Regions from separate parts of the Solibacillus sp. FSL K6-1554 genome, predicted to be linked through region 3. Evidence: a T-box and tRNA genes for the amino acid it is inferred to sense, from the RefSeq annotation. Region 3 holds a T-box; the other regions hold tRNA genes.
The links. The T-box of region 3 lies ahead of argS (arginine--tRNA ligase). A T-box ahead of a tRNA ligase gene usually reads a tRNA of that ligase, here a tRNA-Arg.
Positions count from the first base shown of each region.

Region 1: it has a tRNA-Arg gene. The T-box ahead of argS (arginine--tRNA ligase) is inferred to sense a tRNA for this amino acid. The anticodon was not compared.
Region 2: it has a tRNA-Arg gene. The T-box ahead of argS (arginine--tRNA ligase) is inferred to sense a tRNA for this amino acid. The anticodon was not compared.

Region 1 covers NZ_JBBOSS010000001.1:3,387,444-3,390,642, forward strand. Annotated here, with positions in the region: gene MHB58_RS16850 (basic amino acid ABC transporter substrate-binding protein) at 1-462, opposite strand, end outside; tRNA gene MHB58_RS16855 (tRNA-Arg) at 1,206-1,277, opposite strand; gene clpP (ATP-dependent Clp endopeptidase proteolytic subunit ClpP) at 1,465-2,055, shown strand; gene MHB58_RS16865 (HPr family phosphocarrier protein) at 2,157-2,414, opposite strand; gene whiA (DNA-binding protein WhiA) at 2,569-3,199, opposite strand, start outside.
Region 2 covers NZ_JBBOSS010000001.1:2,771,475-2,774,673, reverse strand. Annotated here, with positions in the region: gene rph (ribonuclease PH) at 1-618, shown strand, start outside; gene MHB58_RS13820 (XTP/dITP diphosphatase) at 618-1,211, shown strand; gene MHB58_RS13815 (YfcE family phosphodiesterase) at 1,327-1,827, shown strand; tRNA gene MHB58_RS13810 (tRNA-Arg) at 2,001-2,074, shown strand; gene MHB58_RS13805 (nucleoside-diphosphate sugar epimerase) at 2,160-2,660, opposite strand; partial or broken gene MHB58_RS13800 (aldo/keto reductase) at 2,882-3,199, shown strand, end outside.
Region 3 covers NZ_JBBOSS010000001.1:1,481,495-1,484,693, reverse strand. Annotated here, with positions in the region: gene argS (arginine--tRNA ligase) at 1-1,182, opposite strand, end outside; T-box leader at 1,220-1,439, opposite strand; gene yidC (membrane protein insertase YidC) at 1,915-2,676, opposite strand; gene MHB58_RS07145 (CaiB/BaiF CoA transferase family protein) at 2,866-3,199, opposite strand, start outside.

The sequences.
Region 1 (3,199 bases), 1.9 Mb from region 3:
GCCTGTTGTATTAATCTGTACTGCAATTTTTTTGTCTTTAATATCTTCCAGCGATGCAACTGTCGATCCTTCTTTTGTCACGATTAGTAAAGTCGCTTCATAGTAAGGATCTGTAAAGTCATATGATTCTTTACGCTCATCTGTAATTGTAATAGCCGCTGCGCCCATATCCACTTCACCAGTTGTTACTTGGCTCATCATTGAGTCCCAGCCTACATTTTTCACTTCTGTTTCAATGCCCATCTCTTCGCCGATCGCTGCTAAAATCTCTGAATCTAAGCCGACAACATTTCCTTTATCATCTAAGTATTCAAATGGTGCATATGTAGCTTCCGTACCTGCAACAATTTTCTTATATTCTTTATCCCCTGTAGATGTCGATTCGTCCGCTCCACATGCTGTTAAAATCATTGAAGCTGCAGCTAAAGGTGCTGCCCATTTAAATAGTTTTCTAGTACTCATTATGAATATCCTCCTGGATGTAGTAGTTTTTTTGTTAATAACATGTTCAATTATATTAATTCCGCAATTAATATACAACATTTAATTTTTAAAAAATTGATTATTATTGCAGTATGATGAATTATTATAACAAAATTAACGGTAAAATGGCATATAATTAAATATTTATTCATTATATTACTATTTCGTTATTGTATTTCCTCCTCCAAAAAGACTCTAATTCAATTACATATATTCCCTGTTATTTAAAATATATGTCAATTAGATAGGTAATTTTTAACTAAAATAAAAAAGACTGCACAAGAGGAACTCCCTCTTATGCAGCCTTGAATTATTATTTTTAGGTAGAGAACGAATGAAGGATAAAAAGAACCGGTACAGTGATTCTTTTTATCCTAATAAAACTTCATTCTCTATTGCAAAAAAACCTCAGATGATTTTTTGCAATTGATATTGAAACGTATATTAAAACAGTAAAATGGTGCCCCCTAAAGGACATGATAATATAGTCTATCTAACTAGTTTTGTGAAAACACAACATTTAATAATGTACTAATTTTTCACATATAATTCAAGTATAAATTGTGATTTTTAATAAAGAATTTTATTTTTTATAGGAAGAGCGTTTAAATTAGAATGGTTTAGGAAATTTATAGTGTAGCGCCAAAAATAAACTGTAGAAAAATGGAAGAGAAAGATTATTTTAACTCTATATAGATCAATAATAATCTTTAAAAAGAAAGCGCCCTCGGAGGGAATCGAACCCCCAGCCTCAGAACCGGAATCTGAAGTGTTATCCATTACACCACGAGGACATATAAATAATAATATGTGCAACTTTTTTCATTATACAGATGGAACACCTTATTTTCAACTGTAAAAATCAGAGTTTATATTTGACCATAACTGACTAATACGTGTATGATAGGTTTACAGCTGAAATATTTGTCATTTTCAGCAAAAGTAATCGAATATAAGCTTTAACAAAGGGAGGATTTTTCAATGAACTTAATTCCTACAGTTATTGAACAAACAAACCGCGGCGAGCGTGCATATGACATTTATTCACGTTTACTTAAAGACCGCATCATTTTATTAGGTAGTGGGATTGACGACAATGTTGCGAACTCAATCGTAGCACAGCTATTATTTTTAGAAGCTGAAGATCCAGATAAAGATATCTACCTATATATCAACTCACCAGGTGGCTCTATCACTTCAGGTATGGCGATCTACGATACAATGAACTTCATCAAACCTGATGTATCAACAATCTGTATCGGTATGGCTGCATCAATGGGTGCATTCCTGCTTTCTGCTGGTGCAAAAGGCAAACGTGTTTCTTTACCAAACGCAGAAGTAATGATTCACCAACCACTTGGCGGTGCACAAGGTCAAGCAACAGAAATCGAAATCGCTGCAAAACGTATTTTACACTTACGTGAAAAACTAAACCGCATCATGGCTGAAAACAGTGGCCAAGATTACGAAACGTTAGCACGCGACACAGATCGTGACAACTTCATGTCTGCAGAGCAAGCATTGGAATACGGTCTTATCGATAAAATTTATGAGCGTAACCAATTAAAATAATCGATCCATTCGAGCATACAAGATTCATCTTGTATGCTTTTTTGTATTTTAAAAAATAAGGCACAGCCGTTCATATAAACTGAACTGGCTGTGCTTTTGTCTTAATCCGCTTTTTCAATAAGTAGTTGTAATGCGTTGATTGCTTTTTCTTCGTCATGGCCGTCTGCCCATAATGTGACAACCGTGCCTTTTGCAACGGCAAGGCTCATAATGCCCATGATCGACTTCGCATTCACTTTTTTCGTATCCTTTTGTAAATAGACGTCCGCTTTATAACGATTCGCCTCTTGGACGAACAAAGCCGCCTGTCTTGCTTGTAAGCCCGATTTTAACTTTACTTCTACTTGTTTTTCAATCATCTTGAAATACTCCCTTTCACAACCGTTCATCGCTTCTATGTTTATCTTAACGAAATTGTCCGAAAAGAACAACAATTGGAAACATCTTTTATGAAATCGTTACCAATTTTTTCTATTACGCCATGACGTATGTGCTCCATATGCGCAAGTGGATTTAAATATTCTCTCCACGACGGAGCGCATCCGCGATTTCATCGATTTTGCGCAGACGATGATTGACACCTGATTTACTGACAACGCCAGTTGAAACCATTTCACCGAGCTCTTTTAATGTCACGTCCTGATATTCTACACGAAGACGTGCAATTTCCCGCAGTTTTTCCGGCAGCTGATCAAGCCCTACCGCATTATCGATATAGCGGATATTTTCCACTTGCCTCAATGCAGCGCCAATTGTTTTATTTAAGTTGGCCGTTTCACAGTTTACGATACGGTTTACACTGTTCCGCATATCTCTAATAATCCGAACATCTTCAAACTTCAGCATCGCCTGAACAGCACCGACTAAATTCATAAAATCCGAAATCTTCTCAGCTTCTTTTAAATACGTGACAAAGCCTTTTTTCCGTTCAATTGTTTTCGCATTTAGATCATAGCGGTTCATGAGCTCTGCCAACGCTTCCCCGTGCTCCTTATATAAAGAATAAATCTCCAAATGGTAGGAAGAGGTTTCCGGATTGTTTACCGAGCCTCCTGCCAAAAAGGCTCCACGTAAATAGGCACGGCGTTCATTTTCTTTCGGTATGATTGATTTGGCGATTGTATGATTAAACTCAAATGAATTT
Region 2 (3,199 bases), 1.3 Mb from region 3:
GAAAAAGTACCTGGTTTTTTACGTGGACAAGGTAAAGGTTGGATTACGGCTGAATATTCCATGCTACCACGCGCTACAGAGCAACGCACACGTCGTGAAAGCTCTGCAGGGAAGGTAAGTGGCCGCACGATGGAAATTCAACGCTTAATCGGCCGTGCATTACGTGCTGTCGTTGATTTAGAAGCTCTTGGTGAAAAAACGGTATGGATTGACTGTGACGTGATTCAGGCAGATGGTGGAACGCGTACGGCATCGATTACAGGTGCATTTGTAGCGATGACACAGGCAATTGCGAAATTAGGCATTGACAAGCCATTCGTGAAATTTCCAGTAACAGATTATTTAGCTGCAACAAGTGTCGGAAAACTAGAAAATATTGGCGCAGTTTTGGATTTAAACTATGTAGAAGACTCAGCTGCACAAGTCGATATGAACGTTATTATGACAGGTGCCGGCGAATTTGTGGAGTTACAAGGAACAGGCGAAGAAGCGACATTCAGCCGCTCAGAACTTAATGAATTACTCGATTTAGGAGAAGCCGGGATTGCGCAGCTAATCGAGATGCAGAAAACAGCACTAGGTGACATCGCGAACTTGATTGGAAAGGTGGAAGCATAATGAAACAAGTAGTAATCGCAACAAAGAACAAAGGAAAAGCGAAAGACTTTGAAGCACTATTCGGACCATTCGGCTATGAAGTTGTCACAATGTTTGAGGTTGCTCCAGATGTGGAAATTGAAGAGACAGGTACGACTTTTGAAGAAAACGCAATTTTAAAAGCGGAAACATTAGCGAAGATGCTCGGTCAAATCGTAATTGCTGATGACAGCGGTTTAGCGATCGATGCATTAAATGGTGAGCCTGGAGTGTTTTCAGCACGATATGCCGGTGATCATGACGATGAAGCAAATATGGTGAAAGTGCTGGAAAACATGAAGGACGTTCCGGAAGACCAGCGTACAGCCCGTTTCTGCTGTGCATTGGCGATTGCAGGTCCAAATATGGAAACGAAAACGGTATTTGGCACATGTGAAGGTATGATAGCGCATGGAAAGAAGGGAACAAACGGATTCGGTTATGACCCGATTTTTTATGTACCTGCATTGGAAAAGCATATGGCTGAGCTGTCTGCCGAAGAAAAAGGTGCCATTTCACACCGAGGCAATGCCATTCGTAAACTGGCGTTGCAGTTAGCGGAATTTCTGATATAACAATTCAGGCAATTCAGGCAATTGTTGGAAATTGTAAAAATTTGTTTAATAACGATTGAATTTTTATTTCAATGCTGTCACACTAAGAATAGAAATGTAAAGGATGTGGATACGAATGAAGCTATTGATTATGAGTGATACACATGGTGACGAGGAAATCATTGAACGTGTAAAGGGCTACCATCCAGATGCGTATAAAGTGATCCATTGTGGCGATAGTGAATTGCCGTATGCACATCCTCTTATGCAAGGGATAGAGTGTGTGAAAGGGAATTGTGATCATGACCAGAACTATTTGGAGGAGATGCTGTTTCAGGTAAATGGAGATCGTGTGTATGTGACACATGGGCATTTATACGATGTGAAAAACTCTCCGATGAAACTGATTTACCGCGCAAAGGAAGTCGGCGCACAAATCGTATGTTTTGGTCATTCACATATACTTGGCGCGGAATATATCGATGACATTTTATTTATTAATCCGGGTAGCTTACTGAAACCTCGACGGATAAAAGAAAAATCATTTGTCACCCTTACAACAACTCCAACGCATTTTACATTACAATGTTATGATGATAATAATAATTTGATTGATGAATTATTTTATGAGCGTTAATTATCAAAGTGAAGTCTTGATTTAAAGCGGACTTCACTTTTTTAATGAAGAATGTAGAGAACTGAAAATTATTTTAGTTAAATAATAATTTTTTTGAATTAGGTTGTTGACTTTAAAAGAAATCTACCATATAATAAAAAATGTCTTAATTACCAATTGGTGATGAAAAACATGTCTCAGTAGCTCAGCTGGATAGAGCAACGCCCTTCTAAGGCGTCGGTCGGGGGTTCGAATCCCTCCTGGGACGTACATAAAACCGTCAAACTTGAATTAAACAAGTTTGGCGGTTTTTTATTTCCTTAATGTAGTTGTTTACGTAAGAAAGTCCAATTTTATTTCAGCTTTATATTTTCTATATACAAATCAACATCTTTCATCAATTGTTTAAATAATATTCTATTTTTCTTTTTAATGTTTATTTTCTTTCTTGCAGCCTTTAAAGAGAATTCTTCATGAACAATACAACTTCTGAGATTCGCCAATAATTTAGTATTATTCTTAAAAATTAAGTTATCACCCAACTGTTCCTCTAGATCAAGAATTATATTGTTATCCGATTTATTTCTATATTTACGTTTGAAAATAACTTTATAAATTTCTTTTAACAGTTGTTCAATTAATGAATATAACTCAACTGTGAGCGTAGCGTATTTACGGTCTCTGCGCCGACCGTAAAATTCCTCCAATTCATAATCGCTTAATAGCTCCAGCCATTTAAAAGTACCCGATTTATTCGAAGTATTTTTTACAATTTGCTGAAATTCTTTTTCGATTAAACAAAGATCTGCAAATGCATGATCTTTTAATTTTTTGATTTCTTTCTTTTTACTCAACTAAAACACTCCTTCCATCGTTGGCTTTGAAAGCAAAGGGGAAGCTCAATCGCTCATCGCTCCCATTTGCAACAACTCTCCTATATTTCTTACCCGTAATTTTAAACTATCAACTATTTTTTTACTTCAACCTTCGCAACAGGAACTTAGCAATGTTCTAACCGTAGAATGTTTTATTTAATAGGGAACGTGGGAAAACACAATGAATAGGAGGGATCATGATGGATAATACTTTATTTGGCAATTCAAGTTTGAATGTTTCTAAATATGCTTTGGGCACTGTAATGTTCAGTACAAATGGCCTTGAAGGTGTGGGGGCTATGGATCAGGCAACCGCAAATTATATGGTGGATTACGCACTGGATCAAGGCATCAACCATTTTGATACAGCGAATATGTATGCGAAAGGTGATGCAGAAGTTATTTTTGGCAAAGCGATAAGAGATAAACGTTATGATATGATCATCAGCAGTAAAACAGGATTTCAGCTAATAGATAAACCAACCGATACGGGTGATTTAATCAACGTTGATTCATCC
Region 3 (3,199 bases):
CTCTATATTTCTCGACGCTGTTTCCACTGCTTCTTTTAATACATCCTTCAATAAAATGACTCTGCCTTTACGTGTGGACATCTTTTTCCCATCTTTCAACATCATTCCAAATGGTACATGTTTCAGATTTCCCGACCATGGATAGCCCATTTTTGAGATAACTTGAAATACTTGTTTGAAATGCAGTGTTTGCTCATTCCCTACCACATAGAAAACTTGGGATGGTTCATATTGCGCCTGTCTATAAAAAGCTGCGGCTAAATCACGGGTAGCATATAATGTTGCACCATCCTGTTTTGTTATTAAACAAGGTGGCATATCTTCAAGCTCAACAACATTCGCACCATCCGACTCTGTGAGTAATTGCTTCTTTTTTAATTCATCAACAACAGACTGCATTTTTTCATTATAAAAAGCTTCCCCTTCATACGTATCAAACTGAATATGAAGCTGCTCGTAAATTTGCTTAAATTCTTGTAGTGAGGCACTTTTAAACCAGGTCCATAATGCCATTGCCTGAGGATCATTATCTTCGAGCGCTTTAAATGCCGATCTTGCTTCCTCATTTAAGGATTTATTTGTTTCTGCCTCATCATGGAACTTCACGTATAGCTTCAAAAGTTCTTCAATAGGTGATTGTTGAACACGTTCTTTTTCTCCCCACAATTGGAATGCCACAAGCAATTTACCGAATTGGGTACCCCAGTCGCCAAGATGATTTACCCGAATGACATTGTATCCGTTCTTTTCTGCAATATTTGCAAGAGCATTTCCAATGACCGTAGAACGAAGATGCCCCATTGAGAATGGCTTTGCAATATTCGGTGATGAAAAATCAATCACGATATTCTTCTGCTGTATTTCTTGTTGTCCATATGATTCGTGAGCGATCATAATTTTGGCCATGACGTCTCTTGTCACCTGTAACTTATTTAAAAATAAATTTATATAGCCTCCAACAACATGAACTTCCTGAATAAAATCACTTTTAATATTGTCGCCTATTTCTATAGCGATAACATTTGGGGCTTTCTTTAATGATTTAGCAAGCGTAAAGCATGGGAAAGCTATATCCCCTAAATGCTGATACTTTGGCCTTTCTAATAGTTGTTCAATTTCGGTATTTGTTATTAATTTGTGCGGCAAAGCATCTTGAATAATTGATGCAATTTTTTTATACATATTATCTCCTCCCAATATAAAAAGCCCCCGTCTCAAAAATAGAGACGAGAGCTTCGAATTCCCGTGGTACCACTCTAGTTGCCACAAATTGTGACCACTTTCCATTAATAACGAGGTGACTCCCCGGCAGGTCCTACTTATGTTCAGACTGCTTCTCCAAAGTGCGCTTCATTTACATATTTTGCACCAGGCTCTCACCAATCCCCAGCTCGCTTACCAAAACAATTGTAAATTACTGTCTTTTTCATCGAATTTAAATTTACTGAATTATATCCATTAAGGATAATCAATGTCAATATAAATTGTATATAAATTTAATTACTAAATAACCGTTGTTCTTAGATAATCTGAGGTGGATATTAGTCAATAGCGACTATATTATAGAAAATTACCGGAAATATAGTCAGTATACTAAGTTTTTCAGTTACTAAGGGGGGCTTTCAAATAACCGGAATTACCTTTATTAGAACAGTTGACACGTTTATTAGAAGATGCTTATGACATATTAGAACAACTGGACGCTTTATTCGACAATCTTGACCACTTATTTGAACAACTGACAACTATATTAGAAAATGAGGTTTTTAATAGAAGCTTTTAAAATATATTAGAACAATACTCAAGTTTATTAGAAAATAAATTCACTCTGATCGCAACGCATAAAAAAACTACTGAAATCATTGTCTCAGTAGTTTTAGTTCAGTAAGCCTTTAGCAGCGGCATAACTTATATTTATTCATTTCCCTTAGTTTCAGGGATGCTTGAGAAAAATTTGCGTCCAATATAAGTTTGGACAATTAAGAATAACCCTCCGACTGCCCAGTACAGTGGGAGTGCAGCCATCGAAGACAATGAAATAATGACAATCATAATCGGCGATACGTAAATCATCAGTTTCATTTGATTCTTCTGAGCTTCTGGTACGGTTTGAAGCGAGACTTTCGCTTGTACAAAATAAACGACACCTGCGATTGCAGTCATCCAAATATCTGTAGAGCCAAGGTCAAACCATAGGAATGAATGTGTTTTAATTTCAGCTGAATATAAAATCGCATAGTATAAGCCCATAATAATCGGCATTTGTATAAGCGCTGGCAGGCAGCCCATATTTAACGGATTAATATTATGTTCTTTGTAGAGCGACATCATTTCCTGCTGAACTGTCATTCTTTCTTCCGGAGTTTTTGCTGCTTTTAAACGTGTCTGGATATCCTCCATTTGCGGGCGGACAAAATCCATTTTCACTTTCATTGTAGCTTGACTGCGGTAAGTTTTTAGCATAAACGGCATTAGTACGAGACGAATAATTAAAATAATAGCAATAATAGCCAAACCATAGCTGCCGTTAAATAATTCACCAAATGTGTTTAGTGTCCAATCCATCGGACGTACAAATGTTGAATAGAAGAAGCCTTCTTTGTTCTCAACACTCTCACAACCTGCCAGTAAAAGTGGAACGGTTAGAAGGAAAACACTAAGTTTTAAGTTTTTCATAGTTCACCTGCTCAACAATCTTGTAATTCGTTTATATCTTAAAATATTTTTCAAAAAAAGAACAGTAATTACTCTTATAAATATTAAGTATTTTTAATATGAACGCAATAAAAATTAATATTTTTTACACTTGCACTCCCAGATCTCCGGTGTTATGCGGTTTAGGAGACATATTCCGTATCGCATTCCCTACTTCTTTAACAGGCTTCCTAAAATTTCATTGTTATGTGTTCCTGCATGTACTCCGACTGTCCCATACGAAGCTTTGAAGAGATTGGACTTAATCGGACATGCAATTTGTTTTTGGGTTGTTCCATCCGGCTTTGCTATTTCCACAAACATATCCCGGTCCTTGAAAAGCGGGTGTGCAACCGTTTCTTCAAAGGTCAATACCGGTTCAACACATGCATCCATTCCGAAGAAAATAGATTGCCATTCATCAAGCGTCTTTTGCAGGAAAATACTTTGCAGCTGTTCTTTCATCTTTGCAATATCTTCCGGTTTATTACTCATCGCTAATGGA